2 regions of the Nocardia sp. NPDC058633 genome follow, and region 1 is predicted to be linked to the other one. Evidence: riboswitches for the same ligand, from Rfam matches in the RefSeq annotation. Region 1 holds a riboswitch; the other holds the start of a gene.
What was found. A riboswitch is a leader RNA that binds a small molecule or an ion and turns the genes downstream of it on or off. The one in region 1 is predicted to bind glycine.

Region 1 (10,489 bases):
GCCCGGCCTCGTACGGGTTCGTGGCCAGGGTCAGTTCGTGGCCGTACAGCGCCATTCCGGCCTCGAGCCGCAGCGTGTCGCGGCAGGCGAGGCCCGCGGGGACACCGCCTCGGGCCACAGTGGCGTCGAGCAGGGCGCGCCACAACCGCACGGACTGGTCGTTGGGCACATACAGCTCGAAGCCGTCCTCTCCGGTATATCCGGTGCGGGCGAGGAGAACGTCGATGCCGGCGACCGCCGCGGGTGTGACCGCGTAATACCTCAACTCCGCCACCTTCTCCTGCTGAAGGGGAGCGAGGGACTGCACGATGTCCTGGGCGGCGGGTCCCTGGATCGCGATCAGCGCGGTTTCCGAGGATCGGTCGTGAACTGTGGCGGAGAATCCCTCGACGCGTGCCGCCAGTTCACGGGACACCGCCGCGGTGTTCGCGGCGTTGGCGACTACGAGGAAGTGCTCGTCGGCGAGCCGGTAGACGACGAGGTCGTCGACGACTCCGCCATCGGTGTTGCAGAGCAGCGAGTACTTGGCCCGGCCCACACCGATCTTCGAGAGTTCGCCGACCAGGGCGTAATCCAGCATCGCGCCCGACTCGGGTCCGCTCACCTCGATCTCACCCATGTGCGAGAGGTCGAACAGTCCGGCGGTTGTGCGGACCGCGTGGTGTTCGGCGAGTTCGCTGTCGTATTTCAGTGGCATCTGGTAGCCGGCGAAGTCGGTGAACTGTGCGCCGAGCGTGCGGTGTTCGCCGAGCAGAGGGGATGCGGGCGTCGTGGTGATGGTCATGCGAAGGCCTCCGCGGGCGTCTCGGCGATGGCTGGAGTGTTGTTGTCGGTGGTGTTGTCGAAGGCCTCGGGGGCGGGGCACGAGCAGACGAGGTTACGGTCGCCGTGGACGCCGTCGATGCGGCGCACCGGAGGCCAGTACTTGGCACCGCGCAGCGACGCGACGGGGTAGGCGGCGAGGTGTCGCGGGTAGGGCAGATCCCAGTCGTCCGCGGTGACCTGTTCCGCGGTGTGCGGGGCCTGACGGAGCGGGCTGCGCTCGAGCGGCCAGACGCCCGCGCCGACCAGATCGATCTCGCGGCGGATCGAGATCATCGCCTCGACGAAGCGGTCGAGCTCGGCCAGATCCTCGGATTCGGTCGGCTCCACCATCAGCGTGCCGTTGACGGGGAAAGACAGGGTGGGTGCGTGAAAACCGTAGTCGATCAATCGCTTTGCCACGTCCTCGGCGGTCACGCCGGTCGCCGTCGTGATCGGGCGCAGGTCGAGGATGCACTCGTGCGCCACCAAACCGGCGGGCCCGGTGTACAGGACGGGGAAGTGCGCGTCGAGCGCCTTCGCGACGTAGTTGGCCGCGAGCACCGCAGCCCTGGTGGCCTCCGTCAATCCCTGCGGGCCCATCAGTGCGATGTAGGCCCAGGTGATCGGCAGGATTCCGGCGGACCCGTAGTTCGCAGCCGACACCGGGGCGCCGAGCTGGTCGCCGCCGAGCGGGTTACCTGGCAGGTATGGCGCCAGGTGTTCGCGCACCGCGACCGGACCCACACCCGGACCGCCGCCGCCGTGCGGGATGCAGAAGGTCTTGTGCAGGTTCAGGTGTGACACGTCGCCCCCGAACTTCCCTGGCTGGGCCAGTCCGACGAGAGCGTTGAGGTTGGCGCCGTCGACGTACACCTGGCCGCCTGCCTCGTGCACGAGATCGCACACCGTCCGCACGTCGTTCTCGTACACCCCGTGCGTGGAGGGGTAGGTGAGCATGATCGCGGCGAGCGCGCCCCGATGGGCGGCGATCTTGGCGCGTAGATCGTCGAGGTCGATGTTGCCGTTGTCCGCCGTCGCGACCACCACCACCCGCATGCCTGCCAGCACCGCGGACGCCGCGTTGGTGCCGTGCGCGGATTGCGGGATGAGACAGATGTCGCGGCCGAGTTGCCCGAGGCTGTCGTGGTAGCCCTTGATGGCCAGCAGACCGGCGAGCTCGCCCTGGGATCCGGCGTTGGGCTGCAGCGAGACTCGGTCGTAGCCGGTGATCTCGCTCAGCCACCGCTCGAGCTCGTCGACGAGCTGCAGGTAGCCGCCGGTCTGCTCGACCGGGGCGAACGGGTGGATCGACGCGAACCCGGGCCAGCTGATCGGCTCCATCTCGACCGCCGAGTTGAGCTTCATCGTGCACGATCCCAGCGGGATCATGGTGCGGTCGAGAGCGAGGTCCTTGTCCGACAGCGACCGCAGGAAGCGCAGCATCGCTGTCTCGGAGCGGTGCTCGTGGAACACGTTGTGCCGCAAATAGTCCGACGTTCGCAGCAGAGACCGCGGCAATCCCGAGACCGTGCTTGCCTGGACTCCGGCGTCGAACGCGGACAGGACACGGCCCACGATCTCGTCGGTGGTGCACTCGTCGCAGGCGATCGCGACGTGGTCCGCGTCGACCTGCCTCAGGTTGATGCCGTCGCGGTCGGCGCGATCCACGATCTCGCGCGCCCCGGCCGCAACGCGTACCAGCACGGTGTCGAAGAAGCTGTCGTGGACTACCGAGTGCCCGGCCGCGCGCAGACCGCCCGCGATCGCGGTCGCGTGTCCGTGCACCCGAGTCGCTATGGCGCGCAAACCTTCCGGGCCGTGATAGGCGGCGTACATCGCGGCGACGTTGGCGAGCAGTGCCTGCGCCGTGCAGATGTTGCTGGTCGCCTTGTCGCGCCGGATGTGCTGTTCGCGGGTCTGCAGCGCGAGTCGGTAGGCGGGCTTGCCGTCGATGTCGACAGACACCCCGACGAGCCGACCGGGAAGCATCCGCTCGAGTCCGCTGCGCACCGCCATGTAGCCGGCGTGCGGCCCACCGAAGAAGAGCGGCACACCGAAACGCTGGGCGGACCCCACCGCGATGTCGGCCCCCTGCTCCCCGGGCGGGGTCAGCAGCGTCAACGACAGCAGGTCGGCCGCGACCGTCGTGAGCGCACCGCGCTCCTTGGCGGCCGCGATGAGTGGGGCCAGCTCGCGCACCGCCCCGCTCGCGCCGGGAGCCTGGAACACGACACCGAACAGGTCATCGTCGGGGAGTCCGTCGGAGAAGTCGGTGACCACGACGTCGATGCCCACCGCCTTCGCTCGACCCAGGACGACGGCCAGCGTCTGCGGCAGGCAGTCGGAGTCGACGACGACCCGGTTGGTGCGGGCTTTCGTCTTGTTCGCGCGCCGCATCAGCAGGACCGCCTCCATCACCGCGGTGGCCTCGTCCAGCAGCGATGCGCCGGCCAAGGGCAGGGCGGTCAGGTCCTCGATGACGGTCTGAAACGTCAGCAGCGCCTCCAGCCGGCCCTGGGAGATCTCCGGCTGATAGGGGGTGTACGCCGTGTACCAGGCAGGCGATTCGAGCATGTTGCGGCGCAGGACCGCGGGGGTGATGGTGTCGGAGTAGCCGAGGCCGATCATCTGCACGCGGGTCTCGTTGCGCTCCGAGAGAGCCCGAAGGTCGGCGAGCACCTGCTGCTCGCTCCGCGCCACGGGCAGATCCAGGGGCTGTGAACTGCGAATCCGGTCGGGGACCGCGGCGTCGATGAGCTGATCGAGCGTGTCGTACCCGAGCGCGCTGAGCATGCGCTGGGTGGCCGCAGCGTCTGGACCGATATGGCGTGACGGAAAATCGCTGGTGAAAGGCACGCCAGACAGCGTGAGAGGGGACTGCGCGGACATGAGGAGACTCCGGTTTCGTAGAGTCCGGCACGCGCCGGACATCGACAAAGGGGACCTCCCCGCTCTGTCCTGAAACCTGAGAGTTTGGGCGTACCGCGTGCGCGGCGCGCTCTTCACCTTCGGTAAGTACCGACCGTGCGGCCGATTCTTTCTCCAGAGTTGCCTCTGCGCTGCGGTACTGGGGCCTGAGAGATTCCTGGGGAGGGCTTGCTCCTACGGCGCCTCCGAAAAGGAGGTTCTCCCGCTGCGCGTCAACGGCGTCTTCAGTTGTGGTTGGCCAAACAGTACACACGCGCCGCCGGTTTGTCTCCCGTAGCCCACACGGCCGATGAGCGGGCTGCCGTACAGCCTTGTCCCGCAGCGAATTACGTTCGTGCTGCCGAATCCGCGCGAAAGGCAGGCAGGGCTGGGACGAGGGTGTCGGCGTAGTCGCGAATGCGCTGTGGTGGGAAGGCTTCTGGGTCGGCGAGCACGAGGCGACCTGCTTCCCGGAACAGCGCGTACAGGGTGCGGGCGGTGAGTTCGACATCGAGGGTGGGCAGTCGGTCCGGTGGGCAGGATTCCCGGACGAACGTGGTGAGTGCGGCGATGAAGGCCTGCCTTCCGCGGTCGAATCGGTCGCGGAAGGCGGGGGTGCTGGCGTCGGCGATGAGGAAGACGGCTCGCCAGCGGTCGGGCGCGGCCAGTACAGCGGTGAGGAAGTGTTCGAGGCTTTCCGATATCGCCGCGGCCGGATCACCTGTGCCGGCGACAGGCACTGCCCGCGCCATCTGTGCCAGTGCCGCGGTCTCCTCTCGGTCGAGTGAGGCGCGCAGCAGTTGGTCGGAATCGGTGAACAGGCCGTAGATGACCGGGCGGCTGACGTCGGCCGCCCGCGCCACGGTGTCGATGGACACCTTGTGGACACCGTGGTCGACGATGACACGCAAGACGGCGTCGAGCAGCTGTTCGCGCCGCTGCTCCGGCGCCATTCGCGGTGCGTAAGCGCGGTTTCGTCGTTCGGCCATGGTCGCTGACCACCTCTCCGTATCGCAGGACTGCTTGACATCGGGCAGCGCCTCGGCAAATAATACGCATACTGTAGCTACATTTACTGTAGCTTTTGCCCCCATCGGTTCCAAGAGGGCGACCGCCATCGCGGGCCGGTGGCAACTGGGCGCGAGCGGGATCGCGCGAAGGGTCGGTCATGGTCGTGCAGATCGATCACCCCGGACGCGCCGCGGTCGGACCGCTGCGTCGCCGCCCCGTGCACCCCGCGCGCTGGTCGGACCGTTGCTGCGCGCTGTCTACCGAAAGCTCACGTGAGCGATCACCGACAGTGCTGGTATCGGCATCGACGTCGTCGCCGGGGGCATGTGCAAGTCGCCGATCGCCCATAACGACTGCGGTGCTCTTGCGCATTTCCCTGCGGGGAACAGCGCTCGGCATGCGAATATCGACTGTGGTCGATATTCCGTAGGTGACTGGCCGATATGGTCTTTCAGTATGAAATTCGCCGGTGTTGCCTCGAATGGCGGGAGCGCAGTGTGGGCAGTGGAAGGGGCAAACGTAGTCGCGCGGCCGTAGCGACGGTCAAGCGCCGCCGTGGATTCATCGCTGAGGTACTTCGCGCCCGGTTGTGGCCGGTGCCCCTGGTGGGAGTGGTCGCAGCGATCCTTGCCGGCATAGCCCTTCCCGCACTGGACAGTCGGCTGAACGGTCGCCTTCCCGAGTCCCTCACCGAGTACTTGTTCGGGGGCGGTGCGGATGCTGCGCGAGAAGTGCTCGGCACCATCGCGACCTCGCTCATCACGGTGACCTCTCTGACGTTTTCGCTGACACTGGTCACGATGCAGTTGGCCAGCAGCCAGTATTCACCCAGGTTGTTGCGTTCCTTTTCCTCCGACCGGTTTGTCCAGCGCACCCTGGCCTTGTTTCTCGCGACGTTCGCATACGCACTCACCGTCCTGCGCGGGGTCCGCAGTGGCGACGACGGCGGTGTCGAGTTCGTCCCACAGATCTCGGTGACAGTGGCGTATGTCCTCGCCATGGTCAGCGTGTTGGGATTGGTCGTATTTCTCGGCCACCTGGTGCGGCAGATTCGAATAGAGACAATGCTCGACCACGTCGCGTCCGAATCCATGGACAACGCCCGTCACCTTCTGGAGCCGTGCGGCGAGGACGATCAATCCATCGGCGCTCCGACAATACCTCGGCAGCGAACAGGAATTGAGGCCCGGGCGTCGGGATATCTCGTCGAAGTCGACGAAGAGGTACTGCTAGCTGCCGCGATCGAAGCGGACGCGGTGTTGTTCGTGCGCTGCCGTACCGGTGATCCAGTCGTTGCCCGCACCGTCGTGGCGTACTGTTGGCCCGCGGGGACCGGTACCTTCACTGCAGAATCCGTCGAACGTCTCGACGACGAGGTTTCTCGAGCGTTGAGCTACGGTGCAGAACGCACGGCTACGCAAGATATCGGATACGGGTTGCAGCAGTTGACCGACGTAATCATCCGCGCGTTGTCTCCGAGTATCAATGACCCCTCGACCGCGAGCCATGGTATCCACTCGGCGACCGTGGTTTTGTGTGACCTCCTGCGATACCAGCTGGGGCCGAAGACTTTTTACGACGACAGCGGCACCGCTCGCCTGTATTCGGCCTATCCAGATTTCCAGGATTTGCTCGACCTCGTCTGCACGCAACCCAAACGATACGGTGCTCATGATCCAACGATCCTTGCCAGCTTGATAACGATGCTGAGTGAGCTTTTGTCTGTTGCGCGCGACCCGGTGATTCGGCGAGCGATCGGTGACCAACTCGCCCGCATCGAGAGGATCGGTCAGGCCCAAGATTTCGACTCGACCGAACGCGACCATCTGAGGCAGCTGGCACAGGCGGCGCAGCGGCAACTGTGAGGTTACCGGACGTTTGCCGCCTCCCGCTCCCGCCGGGCTCAGGCTCGGTCGCGGTGCGCGACATGCTCGCGTTCAGCCGACAACCGTTGCGTAGGTCAGCGGTCGAACTGGGCGCGTTTGTAGTCGCCGTAAGGTTCGTCGCGTTCACGGACCGCTTCCCGGAAACCGACAGTGGCGGCACGCAATTGGAAGGCATAGCCCTCCCTGGTGTGGCGCGAGATACCGTCGAAAACGGTGCTGATCATGCCGGAGTTGGCCACGCCCTGGGCCAGCAATGCCGAGTTGAGCGCCAGCTTGGCCATCATCAGCTGGTTGACCGGCATCCGGGCGATCCGCTCGACCAGCGCCTCGGTGCGTTCGTCGAGTTCCTCGGCCGGGCAGGACTCCACCGCCAGTCCCCATTCGGCGGCCTGCTTGCCGCTGATGCTGTCGCCGGTGAACAACAGCCGTTTGGCGCGCGCGTCGCCGAGACGGTGTGCCCACATTCCGGCGGCCGGGATGCCCCAGGTGCGGGTAGGCGGATAGCCGATCTTGGTGTCGTCGGCGCAGATGATCTGATCGCTGAACAGCGCGATGTCGGTGCCGCCCGCGACAGCGAAGCCGTGCAGCTTCGCCACCGTCGGCTTGTTCGCGTGCAACAGGCTGGAAAAGCCCTTGTTGCAGCGGCTCATCATCGCGTAGTCGATCATCGGGTCCCACGTGCCCCACGGGTTGTGGTTGGCCGCGTTCACCACCGGGTCCAACATGGTGCCGGTGACGTCGTCGGGACCGTCGCCGGTGGCGAACCCCGTCTCCGCGAACATGCCCAGGTCGTAACCGCCGCAGAACCCTTTGCCCCGCCCGCTGACCAGGATCACGTGTACTCGCGGGTCCAGGTCGGCTCGCTCGACGGCGTGGGTGAGGTCGCGCGGCGTCTGCGGGGTGATCGAGTTGCCCTTGTCCGGGCGATTGAACGTGATCCGCGCGATTCGACCATCCCGTTCGTAGGTCAGGGTCGAGTACTCGTGCTCGGAGTCGGGTGCGGGGCGGTCCTGCCACGGCGAGTCCGCGACCTCGGTCCAGTTCTCGTACCAGTCGGCGGGGCGGGTGCCTGCGTGTGAGTGCTCGTCGGACACGGTATTTCCCTTCGATTCGTCCCAGATCGGGCACCAGCGGAAATTGCCGTCGCCGAATGGGTGTCCACCGAAGCTTGACCTATCGAAGCTTTGACAGTCAAGGCTGACTGTGAAAATGTCGGTGCATGACCGCACGCGACGAACAGCGGCAGGCCACCCGGGCCCGCATCCTCGAGGTCGCGACGAACCTGCTGGTCGAGCGCGGATACGCCGCGCTCACGACGGTCGCGGTCCAGAAGGCTGCCGACGTGAGTCGAGGCGCGCTGCTGCATCACTTCCCGACGATGCAGGACCTGACGCAGGCTCTCGTGGCCAATCTCGTCCAACTCAACGAGGCCGCTGCTCGTGAAACCGCCGAGCGGATCGGCGGGGCGATCGACCCGGTCGAACGTGCGCTGAGGGCGTTGCACGAAACCATGACTCGCCCCCCGGCGCAGGCGGAGTTCGAATTGTGGGCGGCGGCGCGCACCGACTCGGCACTCGCGGCCGTTCTGGTCACCGCCGAACGCAAAGCCGGGCGCGACTTGTACCGCGTCGTGGACGAGCTGTTCGGCCCCGACATCGCCGCGCATCCGCGCTACCCGATCGTTCGCGATCTCACCATCACCATGGTGCGCGGGCTGGCGATCGCCCGGGTGGTCCACGGGTCGGAAAGAGCGGCGGACCGCACGATCGGGCACTGGGCCGACACCGTCAGAACCATGCTCTCACTCGGCTCGGGCAGCTCGACCGAATAGCGACCGCGTGGATGCCGAGCCTTTTCGTGACCTCGGCATCAGGAGCAAAAAGGTTGCGACCACTCGCTATCTAAGTTAGCGTACGGGCAATCTATGACGGAGGTCACATGAACTCCCACCTCTTCGACGTAATCATCAGCGGCGGCACGGTTTACGACGGCGGTGGCGGCCCTGGCGTCGTGCGCCACGTGGGGATTCGCGACGGTGTCGTCAGTGCGCTCTCCGCGGAACCGCTCGATCCCACCACTGCGCGAGAAGTCGTCGACGCCACGGGCCAGTGGGTGATGCCCGGCTTCGTCGACGTCCACACCCATTACGACGCCGAGGTTCTCGTCAGCCCCGGCCTCAACGAGTCCGTCCGACACGGCGTCACCACGGTGATGCTCGGCAACTGCTCGCTGTCGACCATCTACAGCACCGCTGTCGACATCGCCGATCTGTTCTCGCGCGTGGAGGCGTTGCCGCGCGATCACGTCCTCAAAGCCATCGATACCGCGAAGACATGGTCGCGGCCCCAGGAGTACATCGAAAACCTCGAACGGCTACCACTGGGACCGAATGTCGCGTTGCTGGTGGGGCACTCGGACCTGCGCGCGCACGTCATGGGACTCGACCGGTCGACCGATCGTCACCACAAGCCCACCGGTGCGGAATTCCGGGCGATGGCGCGGGCATTGGACGAAGCCCTGGACGCGGGAATGCTCGGTATGTCCACGATGACCAATCCGTGGGACAAACTGGATGGTGATCGATATCGTTCGAGGTCGCTGCCGTCGTCGTATGCCAGGTGGAGCGAGTTCCGTGGGTTGCACAAGATCCTGCGCAAGCGAGGACGACTGTTGCAGAGCATCCCGAATCTCAATACCAAATACGACATGATCTTCTTCCTCGGTGCCGCAACAGGACTCGGACGTGAGTCGTTGAAGGTGTCGCTGTTGGCCGCCGCCGATCCCAAGGCGTCGCCGTGGATCCATCGGATCTTCGGGCCGATCGCGGCCCTTGTCAACGGGCCGGGCCGAGGCCGGTTCCGGTGGCAGCATCTGCCCACGCCTTTCGACGTCTACTCCGACGGCATCGATCTGGTGGTGTTCGAAGAGTTCGGCTCCGGTCGGGCGGCGTTGCACCTGCGAGACGAGTTGGAGCGCAACGAACTTCTGTCCGACGAAGCGTATCGGCGGTGGTTCCGCGCCGACTTCGAGAAGAAGTTCAGCTCACGGGTCTGGCACCGCGACTTCGCGGACGCGCGGATCACCGAATGCCCCGACAGCACGATCGTGGGCAAGACTGTCGCGGATGTCGCGAGATCTCGCGACATCCACGTCGTTGACGCCTTCCTCGATCTGGTCGTCGAGCACGGCCGCGCACTGCGCTGGCACACCACCATCGCCAACAATCGACCCCGGACCATGGATCGACTGATCAACGCGCCCGGAGTGACCGTCGGATTCTCCGACGCGGGTGCGCATCTGCGCAATATGGCCTTCTACAACTTCGGTCTGCGGCTGCTCCATCGTGTGAACAGTGCTCGAGGCGAACGGAAACCGTTCATGAGCGTCGAGAAGGCGGTGCACAAGCTCACCGGCGAGCTCGGGGATTTCTACGGCGTCGACGCCGGGCATCTGCGACTCGGTGGCCGCGCGGATGTGGTGATCATCGATCCCGAGGGCCTCGACGACGACGTCACCGCCTATCACGAGGAGATCATGCCCGAATTCGGCGGGCTCAGCCGGATGGTCAACCGAAATGATCGGGCAGTGACGGCGACGTTGATCGGCGGCAAAGTTGTCTTTCGCGATGGGCAGTTCGCGCCGTGGTTCGGCGTCTCCGAACGTGCCGGACGGTACCTGCGGGCTACCGACGGCTCCGTTTCTGCCACGGTGAACGTGTGAGCCGAACCCAGCAGCAACGCCGTACCGAAACCATCCGCAATCTGATCGATGCCACCATCGAATCTCTGTGCGAAAAGGGTTATGCCGCAACCACGATCAGCGAGATCGTCGCACGGGCAGGAGTATCCTCCGGTGCGCTGTTCCGTCATTTCCCCACGCGA
Region 2 (10,489 bases), on a different contig from region 1:
TAGTTCGTCCAGAACTGTCACGACATTCGGGATCATGTAGTCCGGCAGCAGCGAACGCGCCTGGGCAACAACAGAATCGACATCACAATCGGCACCGGACGCGACGACGTAACCCACCAGACGTGCCGCCTCGGTGTCGGCGCGATGCACCACCACAGCAGCCGAAGCCACCGCCGGATGAGCCAGTAGCGCGGCACGGACCTCGTCGAGTTCGATGCGGAACCCACGCAGCTGCACCTGCTGATCCGCACGGCCGCGGTATTCGAGGTCACCGTCGTGATTGCGGCGAGCCACATCGCCGCTTCGGTACATCCGAGCCCCCGGCGCCCCCCATGGGTCGGCGACGAACCGGCCCGCGCTCAGCGCGGGCTGACCGAGGTAGCCACGAGCCAATTGTGTTCCCGCTACGTAGATTTCCCCCCATGCGCCCACCGGTGTCGGCCGCAGGCGCCGATCCAGCACATAGGTGCGCAGGCCAGGTAGCGCTGTTCCGATCACGCTGGGTGCGCCGGGGACGGCCATTTCGGCGCTCAGGTCGGTGCGGGTGACGAAAACGGTGGTCTCGGTGATGCCGTAACTGTTGACGAGGACCGGTCCGGCCGGATGGTCTTCGTACCAGGGCGCCAACGCCGCCGGATCCAGACCCTCACCGGACAGCACGACCACCCGCAGTGCCAACTCCCCATCGGGTGCGCCTGCCACGAGGTGCCGCCGCCGAGCCGCGGCGAATTGATAGAACGCCGAGGGGGTTTGACTGAACACGGTGACGCCTTCACGGGCGGTCAGACGCACCAGTTCATCGGGCGCGCGCGCTGTCAGCCCATCGACGACCACCACCCGGCCGCCGGTGACGAGCGGACCGAAGACCTCCCAGATCGAGTAGTCGAAGGCCACCGAATGCAGCCATGTCCACACGTCGTCGGCCCGAATATCGAGCGCGGCCGACGCATTCGCCAAGTACGTGACCACCGAGCGGTGGCTGATCACCACACCCTTGGGCCGCCCGGTCGAGCCGGAGGTGAAGATGACGTATGCCGCGTCGTCGGGTCGCAGCGGTGCGCTGCGCTCGTCGTCGGTGATCGGATCCGCGGCACCGTCGAGGTCGTCACCGGGCTCGAGGACCAGGACCTGCCCCCCGCCCGCCGGCTGCGCGGAGTCCGCGACGAGGACAAGCGTCGGACCGGCTCGATCGATGACGTCGTTCAGCCGCTCCGGCGGATGGGAGATATCCAAAGGCAGATACGCGGCACCGGATTTCAGGACAGCGAGCATCGCGACGATCAGCTGGGCACCGCGCGGCAGGGCGACGGCGACCAGCGCACCCGGACCGGCACCACGCTCGATCAAACGCCGGGCGAGCCGAGTGGAGCGCTCGTCGAGATCGCGATAGGTGATCGTCTCACCGTCGGCGGTGACAGCCGCGCCGAGAGGCGTCGAATCGGACTGTCGCGCCAGCGAATCCACCAGCGTCTCGACCGGTCCGACAGCGTCGACGCCGACCGCCGCGTCGACGATCTCACGCTCCTGCACGGACGAGACCAGCGGTAGTTCCACCACCCGATCGCCGGAGTCGGCCTCGATGAAGCGGTGCAGGAATTCGATGAACAGGTCGGCGTGCGCGTCGATATCGCGTCGGCTGTAGAGATTGTCGTTGCCGTGCAGTTCGATGAGCAGCGGTGCGTCCGGGCCGGTCCGGTAGAGATTGATCTGCAGATCCTCGAGCGCGCCCGACGTGAGCGCGTGGTAGCGGCCGACGGCCTCACCGAGTCGGATCTCGGAGTCGAAGAACAAGATGTTGAGCACGGGTCCGAAAGTGTTGGCGGAGTTGTCGATCGCGGCCGATTCGCGGCGCAGATCCTCGAAGCGGTAGCGCTGATGGCGCAACGCCGAGACCAGCTCGCCGATCGAGGCCTTCACCAGCTGTGCCACCGTGGTCGCGTCGTCGACCGCGAACCGGATCGGCACCATATTGGCCAGCATCGCGGCGGCACTGCGCAGCTTGACGGTGACCCGCGCACTCATCGGGACCGAGAGCACGACCTCGTCGGCCCCCGTCATTCGCGTGAAGAACGCCGCGAACGCCGCGACAACGACCTGCGCGGCCGACGCGTCGAGTTCGGCCGAGCGGCGATCGAGCAGCGCGCACAGCTCGGGCGGAAGTTCGCGCGCCGCAACCTCGTCCACGGCTCCCGCGCGCGCCGACCGGCCGGAAAGCCCGGCGGGGGCGGGTAGATCCGCGACCTTGTCCAGCCAATACCGGCGATCGGCCTCGAAGCGCGCACCTTCCCGATAGGCCTGCTCTTGCGCGGCGATATCTCGCAGGCGAGCGGCGGTCAGCCGAGAGGGCGGCCGGTCTTCCGACAGCGCGTTGTAGTGCTCGGCGACCCTGCCCACCACGTTGAACGCGCCGTACCCGTCGATGACGAGATGGTGCGCACGCGCGTACCACAGGTGCAGGTCGTCGCCGATCCTGATCAGTCGGCAGACCGCGAGTTGGTCGCGGGTGATATCGACCGGTCGGGTGTAGTCGCGACGCATCCACTCCAGCGCCGCCGCCATCGGATCGCGGCGTGTGCCGAAGTCGAGCACGAGTTCGTTGAACGTGATGCCGCGATCGACGACCTGGTAGGGACGTCCTTGCACCTCGACCACCCGCACCATGAGCGACTCGGTCTCCTCGGCCGCCTCGTGCACCGCCCTGTTGAACAGGGCCACATCGATCCGCCCCGCGATCTCGACGTACTGCGCGATATTGGCCGCCGATCCGCTGTGCGCGCTATCCGCGAACCACATGCCGTATTGCGCGGCGGAAAGCGGAATAAGATCCCGATTACCAGCACAGCTTTCGACAGACTCCATGATTACCCGACCCCTCGCATGGCTATCGACCTAGCACAGACTCCAAGTACGAAAATCTGCGCGCTTTCATACCCCGCATATCAACGTGTACCACTACCACCGTTGAATGTGGATCCATTACCGCCGAACAGCCATACGTATTCCCCTTGCCGTATCAAGGACAGATGGGGATCCCGGTAGACACCGATCCGGCATTCCGCGAGGTGCGGTACCCAGTCGATTCAGATCCGAAACCCACTACCGACATTAGCCTGACAGCAAATAATTAGCATCCGATTTAGAGGAAACACCATAGTAACAATTCAGGTCACATGAACTATGAATTCAGACATTCCACGCAAAACCACTTTTCGACAACAGTCCAGGTAGAAGCGCTGCGGTCGATGATCCACCACCGGCGGAGGCACACGGCCATCATCCGGGGTCTGGTGATACAGATGCACCATTCTGCACATCCCCAGCGTAACTAGCAATTTTCGGCACGAATTCGCCGAGAATGATTGATCGACCGAAGCCGATCGATCACATCCGCGTCGTCAGTCGACGTATGACGGGCCCAAGAAAGCAATCCGGAAACCGGATTCGTCTCGAACATTCCGACGTCGCGCGTGTCGTCGGAGGAAAAACCGATTCTGCCCCCAACAATATTCGGGGCTTGACTTATCTGGGAATACTTCTTGTCCGTATAGACATACTGGGCATTCCCTGAACAGGCTGAAACAAGACGTTCAGTTTGCAACACGCCGACAGTTCAGCCGATGAGAATTCACTGTCGGCAATCTTGCCGCGACCGCGGCATCAGCCGATCGTGCACACTCGCATCGACAGCAACGGGCCCCGCCGACAATCTCGGCGGGGCCCGTGGCGGGCAGACCGGTCAGTCCTCGTACGCATCCAGCGGCGGGCACGAGCACACCAGATTGCGGTCGCCGAACGCACCGTCGATGCGCCGCACCGACGGCCACACCTTCGGGCGGGTATGGCCGATCCCACGCGGGTACACCGCGGTCTCACGGCTGTAGGGGTGGTCCCACTCCGCGACCAGACTGGCCGCGGTGTGGGGTGCGCCGCGCAGCGGGTTGTCGGTCACCGGCCACACCCCGGCGGCGACCTGGTCGATCTCGCCACGGATGGCGATCATGGCGGCGATGAACTCGTCGATCTCTTCGAGGTTTTCGCTCTCGGTGGGCTCCACCATCAGGGTGCCCGCCACCGGGAAGCTCATGGTCGGCGCGTGGAAACCGTAGTCGGCCAGTCGTTTTGCCACGTCGTCGACAGTGACGCCGGTCTGTTTGGTGATCTCGCGCAGATCGAGGATGCACTCGTGGGCGACCATGCCGTTCTCGCCGGTGTAGAGCACCGGGAAGTAGGCATCGAGGCGGCGGGCGATGTAGTTGGCCGACGCGATCGCGGTCAGGGTCGCCGCCCGCAGGCCCTCGGCGCCCATCATCCGGATGTAGGCCCAGGTGATCGGCAGGATCGACGCGGAGCCGTAATTGGCCGCCGACACCGCGTGCGAACCGGCTTCGAGGGGATTACCGGGCAGGTACTGCGCCAGGTGCGCACCCACCGCGACCGGGCCCACTCCCGGACCGCCACCGCCGTGCGGGATGCAAAAGGTCTTGTGCAGGTTCAGGTGGCTCACATCGCCACCGAATCGGCCCGGACGGGCGAGGCCGACCAGGGCATTGAGGTTCGCCCCGTCGACGTACACCTGGCCGCCCGCATCGTGCACGAGCGCGCACAACTCGGCGACCTCGTGTTCATAGACGCCGTGGGTGGACGGGTAGGTGATCATGATGCAGGCCAGCCGCTCGGCGTGGTCGGCGATCTTGGCGCGCAGGTCGTCGAGGTCGACGTCGCCGTTCGCGCGGCATTTCACCACCTCCACGCGCATGCCCACCATCGCCGCCGAGGCCGCGTTGGTGCCGTGCGCGCTGGAGGGGATGAGGCAGGTGTCGCGGTGGTCGTCGCCGCGATCGAGGTGGTAGCGACGGATCGCGAGCAGGCCCGCGTACTCGCCCTGGCTACCCGCGTTGGGCTGCAGGCTCACCGCGTCGTAGCCGGTGATCTCGGCCAGCCACCGCTCGAGGTCGGCGACCAGTGCGCGGATGCCCGGGGAGTCCTCCGTCGGCGCGAAGGGGTGCAGGCGGGCGAAACCGGGCCAGGTGATGGGCTCCATCTCCGCGGTCGCGTTGAGCTTCATCGTGCAGGAACCGAGCGGAATCATGCTGCGGTCGAGGGCGATGTCCTTGTCCGAGAGCGCGCGCAGGTAGCGCAGCATGGCGGTCTCGGTGTGGTGGCGGGTGAAAGCCGGGTGGGTGAGGTACTCCGAGGTGCGCGTCTCGATCACGACGAGCTCGGTGCCCGCGCCCGCGTCGGGCGTCGACGCGGTGCCGAAGGATTCGACGACGGCGGCGACGTGCGCGTCGGTGGTGGCCTCGTCACACGCGATCGCGACATGATCGGCGTCGACCAGGCGCAGGTTGATGCCCTTCGACTTCGCCTTGGCGACAACGGCTTCCGCACCGCCGGGCACCTGGGCGAGCACCGTGTCGAAGAAGGCGCCGTGCACCACTGCCCCACCGAGACCGGTCGCGACAGCCGCAGCGTGCTCGTGCACCCGGCGCGCGATGGCACGAAGACCGTTGGCACCGTGGTAGCTCGCGTACATGGCGGCGACGATGGCCAGCAGCACCTGGGCGGTGCAGATGTTGGAGGTGGCCTTCTCGCGGCGGATGTGCTGCTCACGAGTCTGCAGCGCCAGGCGGTAGGCGGGCGTGCCGTCGGCATCGACGGAGACACCGACCAGGCGACCGGGCAGCTGACGAGCGAACGCCGTGCGCACGGCGAGGTAGCCGGCGTGCGGGCCACCGAAGCCCATCGGCACACCGAAGCGCTGGGTGGTGCCGAAGCACACATCGGCGCCTTGCTCACCGGGCGGGGTGATCAGCGTCAACGCGAGCAGATCGGCGCCGGCGGCGACCAGCGCGCCACGCTCGTGGGCGGCGGCGAACAACGGGGTCCAGTCGACGATGCGGCCCGACGCGCCCGGGGTCTGCACGATCACGCCGAAGAACTCACCCTCGGGCAGCTCCCCGGTCGACAGGTCGGCCTCGACGATCTCGATGCCGAGCGGCTCGGCCCTGGTGCCGATGATGGTTTTGGTCTGCGGGAACAGGTCGGTGTCGAGGAGCAGCCGGTTCGACTTGGATTTGCCCGCGCGGCGCAGCAGCGTCATCGCCTCGGCCGCGGCGGTGGCCTCGTCGAGCATGGAGGCATTCGCGACGTCCATGCCGGTCAGGTCCGACACCATGGTCTGGAAGTTGAGCAGCGCCTCGAGGCGGCCCTGGCTGATCTCGGGCTGGTACGGGGTGTAGGCGGTGTACCAGGCGGGGTTCTCGAGCAGGTTGCGCACCAGCACCGGCGGGGTGAGGGTGTCGTAGTAACCCAGGCCGATCATCGAGGTGGCGACGGTGTTCGCTTGCGCCAGCGCGGCCAGTTCCTCGAGCACCTCGTGCTCGGAGGCGGGCGCGGGCAGGGCGCCGAGGCCGGACTCGTCGAGGATCGTGGCGGGCAGCGCCGTGGTCGCGAGTGCGTCGACGGACTCCACGCCGATGGTCGCGAGGATCCGGGCGAGTTCGTCGGAATCGGGTCCGATGTGGCGGTCGGCGAACGAACGGGTCACGGCAGCTCCAGGTCGGGCGGGTCGACCTCGTGGTCGACGGGTACCAGCCCTCCCCCTCTGTCTGTGCGCCTGAGAGATTCGGAAACACGATCTTCGAGAGACCGTGCTCCTTTCCCCGTGGGCGGGCAGCCGGATGCCACCGCTTTCCAGAGGCGTCGAATCACCGTGCGGTCCCTGTTGCCTGAGAGATTGACGGGGAGGTGCTGCTCCTTCGGCGCCCGGATTCATACGAACCAAGGACTCTCCCGCACGGCGGCGACGCGCTACCGAGTCTAGATGCAGCAAACCCCCGGTCGCGCCACCAGGGGCACGCCGGGGGTGTAGCTCTCGTCACTAACCGGTTTTTCGGTTCTCCCTCACCTTGCGGCGGAAGGACAGTTCGTCCTCGGGGCGGTCGGTGATCGCGGTGGCCCGTTCTGCCGGGAAATCGGCGATCGCGCCGGTCAGTTCCCGCATCGCGCCACCGACGGCGATGCCGAAAACGCCCTGGCCACCCTGCAGTAAATCGACGACTTCCTCGGGCGAGGTGCACTCGTAGACCGAGGTGCCGTCGGAGAACAACGTGATCCCGGCCAGGTCGCCCACGCCACGACTGCGCAGGTGATCGACGGCGATCCGGATGTTCTGTAAAGAGATGCCCGCGTCCAGCAGCCGCTTCACGATCTTGAGGACAAGGATGTCCTTGAACGAGTAGAGCCGCTGGCTGCCCGACCCGGCCGCACCACGGATCGACGGCACGACCAGCCCGGTGCGGGCCCAGTAGTCGAGCTGCCGATAAGTGATCCCTGCGACCTGACACGCGCTCGGCACCCGGTAGCCGACCAGATCGTCCGGAACCGAGTCGTCCGGGAACAAGCCAGGCTGTACGACATCCTGCGTTTGTTCTTCCACTGATCGCTCCTTCTGCCGACGTTCTCGGGTCGGAGTCACGACGGATGTTGCCCGACTTTCGAGGTTACTCCTGCCATTGTCGGACCTGCGGTGTTGTCACACCAAGCACCAAACGCCGCGATTCCCTGGACCTCTACTTAAGGCTGAGCCTTTTGGCGGCTGGCGCCGCCGGGTTCTCGGCCTGGAAGCCTCGATCTCAACTGTCGGTTGCCTTGAAGTCGTCGGGTGAGACCGACTCCAGGAACTCCTTGAACTTCTCCACCTCGTCTTCGCGTTCGTCGGGCATCACCAGTCCCGCCTCGGCGAGCACCGGTTCCTCGGCGTAGATCGGGCACCCCACGCGCAGGGCGATCGCCACCGAGTCCGAAGGCCGCGCCGAGACCCGCAGGTCGCCGTCGAAGACCAGGTCGGCGTAGAAGGTGCCCTCCTGCAGGTCCACGATCCGCACTTCCTTGAGCGTGTGCCCAAGGTCGGTGATCAGAATCTTGATCAGATCGTGAGTGAGCGGACGGATCGGGGTGACCCCCTCCTGCTCGAGCACGATCGCGGTGGCCTCGGCCTGCCCGATCCAGATCGGCAGATACCGCTCCCCCGATGCCTCCCGCAGCAACAGCACGGGCTGGTTCTGTGGTTGCTCGACACGGATGCCGATCACGCGCATCTCGCTCATGCCTGCACCTCGCCGGCGCTCGGCTCCGCCATGACCGAGTACTCGGCTGTGATCACCGATCGCTCGCTACGCTCGCTCATGAGTTCGTCCTGCCTCCCATACTCGGCCGCCGGCCGGCACGACAGCTGCACAGCTCGCCGTATCACTGAGTCTAGGCGAATTCTGGGGCGCGCAACGGCGACGTTCGAGCCGAAATCGGTGTGTAGCCGGGGTGATACCTGATCACCCCGATGGGTGTGTCAGCCGCCGAGGGCCGTGCGCACCGCGGCTTTCACCAGTGCGGCGTGCAGGTTCAACGACAGTGCCGCGAGTTCGCGGACGGTCTCCTCCGCGCGTGCGCGCGCGTCGGCATCGCGACTCTTCGCGATGGGCGCGGCGATCTGCGCGATCAGTGCGGCCTCGCGATCGGCGGCCAGTTTGAAGGCGCGCAGATGCCGGGCTTCCAGGCCGAATTCGGCCATCGCTTTCGCCGCGTGCGCGAGCGTCACCGCGTCGGCCTCGAAGAACCCCCCGACGCCGGGGACGATGAGCCCCGCGCGCAGCAGATCGTCGAGGAAACGATCATCGATATCGGCCTTGGCCAGCAGATCTGCCCTGGTGAGCCGCACACCGACGTCGACACGCAGTTCCTCGGACGTGATCTCCCCGGGAACGATGCCGAGACGGCGTGGCCCGGCCCTGCCCGGCCCGGCGTCGGCGTCCGCGGAGCCGGACAGACCGTGTGCGGCTTCCGCGGACCCGTGGTGGGAGTGCGCGCGGGCGCGCGCTTCGCGCACGCCCAACGTCGCCGCACCACTGTCGATCGCTTCCAACTGCTCCTTGATCACCTTCAACGGCAAGTACTGATCGCGTTGCGCGGTCAATACGAAGCGCAGCCGGTCGTAGTCGGACACCGAGAACCGCCGGTATCCCGACGGTGTTCGTTCCGGCCGGATCAGGCCCTCGGATTCGAGGAACCGGATCTTGGAGATGGTGATGTCGGGAAAATCTGGTCGCAGCAGGTCGAGTACGGAGCCGATCGACATCCCTCCGCGCGCCCACTGCGCCGCCCCTGTCACAGCACTGTGCCCTTCACGGCCACCAGTACCGTTGGGGTCATCGCGACCCCGCGCCCGACGCCGACTCGTTCGCCTGTGCGCGCGGACCGGTCAGGAAGACCAGCCGGAACTTGCCGATCTGGACCTCGTCGCCGTTCTGCAGCTCCGAGGAGTCCACCGGCTCCCGGTTGACGTAGGTGCCGTTGAGGCTGCCCACGTCGACGACCTGGAACGAATCGTCGTCCTGACGGAACTCGGCATGCCGCCGGCTGACAGTGACGTCGTCGAGAAAGATGTCACTGTCGGGATGACGGCCGGCCGAAGTGGTCGGCTGATCCAGCAGGAAACGCGAGCCCGCGTTCGGGCCACGCTTGACCACCAAGAGGGCCGCACCGGCCGGCAGGCCCTCGACGCCCTGAACCGGCTGTTCGCCGGTCGGCTCTGCGGAGCGCGACGCGTCGACCTCGTTGAGGAAGTCCGCGCGGAAGACCGACGTCGTCTCGGCCGCGGTTTCCCCGTAACCCGGGTCCCTGTTCTCGCTCACCGTTTCTCTCCTCCTCGAACCTGATTATCCATGCAAGCAGGTGCTGTATTCGGCGACACGACCGGCGCGATCACATCGCCAGGAAAAGATCCCGGCGTCGATTCCCCGACGTATCCGCTGTGGCTTTGACCGTACCCTGCCGAGGCGTGCCCGTGCAGGGAGAACTGTGAAGGCTGAGTCAGCCCCCGATAACTCCTTGGTAACCCGCCGCATCCAGCAGTTCACCGAGTGCGGAATCCAGGGTTGCCTCGTCGTCGAATGCGAGCTCGAACAACCAGCCCGCGTCGTAGGGATCGGTGTTGAGCGTCTCCGGTGACTGCACCAGATCTTCGTTCACCGCAACGACTTTGCCGTTGAGCGGAGCGTAGATGTCGGACACGCTCTTGGTCGACTCGACCTCGGCGATGCTGTCACCGACGGTCACATCCTTGTCGACATCGGGCAGCTGAACGAACACGACGTCACCCAGCTGTGACTGTGCGTAGTCGGTGATGCCGACACGGACCGCCGTGGGGCTGGTCCGCCGCACCCATTCGTGCTCTTCGGTGTAGCGCAGATCCTCAGGGGTCCGGGTCACAGGACGTCCTTTCTTCGTCGACGTTGCACGCAACAGTATCGACTAGCTCCCACGGTGCGGCACAGGCGGTATCGATCGCGCGACCGCGACCGCGAGTCCCGCGTAGAGCAACCCCGTCCACACGTAGAGTGCCGTACCCCAGATCAGCAGCGCCCAGCCGAAGGCCCACCCGAAACTCGCGCCCGCCCAGTCCATCTCCCCGGTCAGCATCCACGGCAGAGCC

Region 2: linked by a shared signal. The riboswitch ahead of gcvP (aminomethyl-transferring glycine dehydrogenase) and the one ahead of gcvP (aminomethyl-transferring glycine dehydrogenase) in region 1 are both predicted to bind glycine.

What each region holds. Positions count from the first base shown of each region.
Region 1 is NZ_JBHXRA010000018.1:87,811-98,299, forward strand. It holds gene gcvT (glycine cleavage system aminomethyltransferase GcvT) at 1-784, opposite strand, end outside; gene gcvP (aminomethyl-transferring glycine dehydrogenase) at 781-3,693, opposite strand; glycine riboswitch at 3,857-3,947, opposite strand; gene ACFWUR_RS23345 (TetR/AcrR family transcriptional regulator) at 4,059-4,700, opposite strand; gene ACFWUR_RS23350 (DUF2254 domain-containing protein) at 5,166-6,587, shown strand; gene ACFWUR_RS23355 (crotonase/enoyl-CoA hydratase family protein) at 6,683-7,702, opposite strand; gene ACFWUR_RS23360 (TetR/AcrR family transcriptional regulator) at 7,828-8,439, shown strand; gene ACFWUR_RS23365 (amidohydrolase family protein) at 8,547-10,328, shown strand; gene ACFWUR_RS23370 (TetR/AcrR family transcriptional regulator) at 10,325-10,489, shown strand, end outside.
Region 2 is NZ_JBHXRA010000008.1:22,639-33,127, forward strand. It holds gene ACFWUR_RS11905 (non-ribosomal peptide synthase/polyketide synthase) at 1-2,859, opposite strand, end outside; gene gcvP (aminomethyl-transferring glycine dehydrogenase) at 3,737-6,547, opposite strand; glycine riboswitch at 6,706-6,805, opposite strand; gene ACFWUR_RS11915 (MerR family transcriptional regulator) at 6,881-7,438, opposite strand; gene ACFWUR_RS11920 (bifunctional nuclease family protein) at 7,635-8,108, opposite strand; gene ACFWUR_RS11925 (MerR family transcriptional regulator) at 8,348-9,133, opposite strand; gene ACFWUR_RS11930 (FHA domain-containing protein) at 9,204-9,689, opposite strand; gene gcvH (glycine cleavage system protein GcvH) at 9,868-10,266, opposite strand; gene ACFWUR_RS11940 (CDP-alcohol phosphatidyltransferase family protein) at 10,309-10,489, opposite strand, start outside.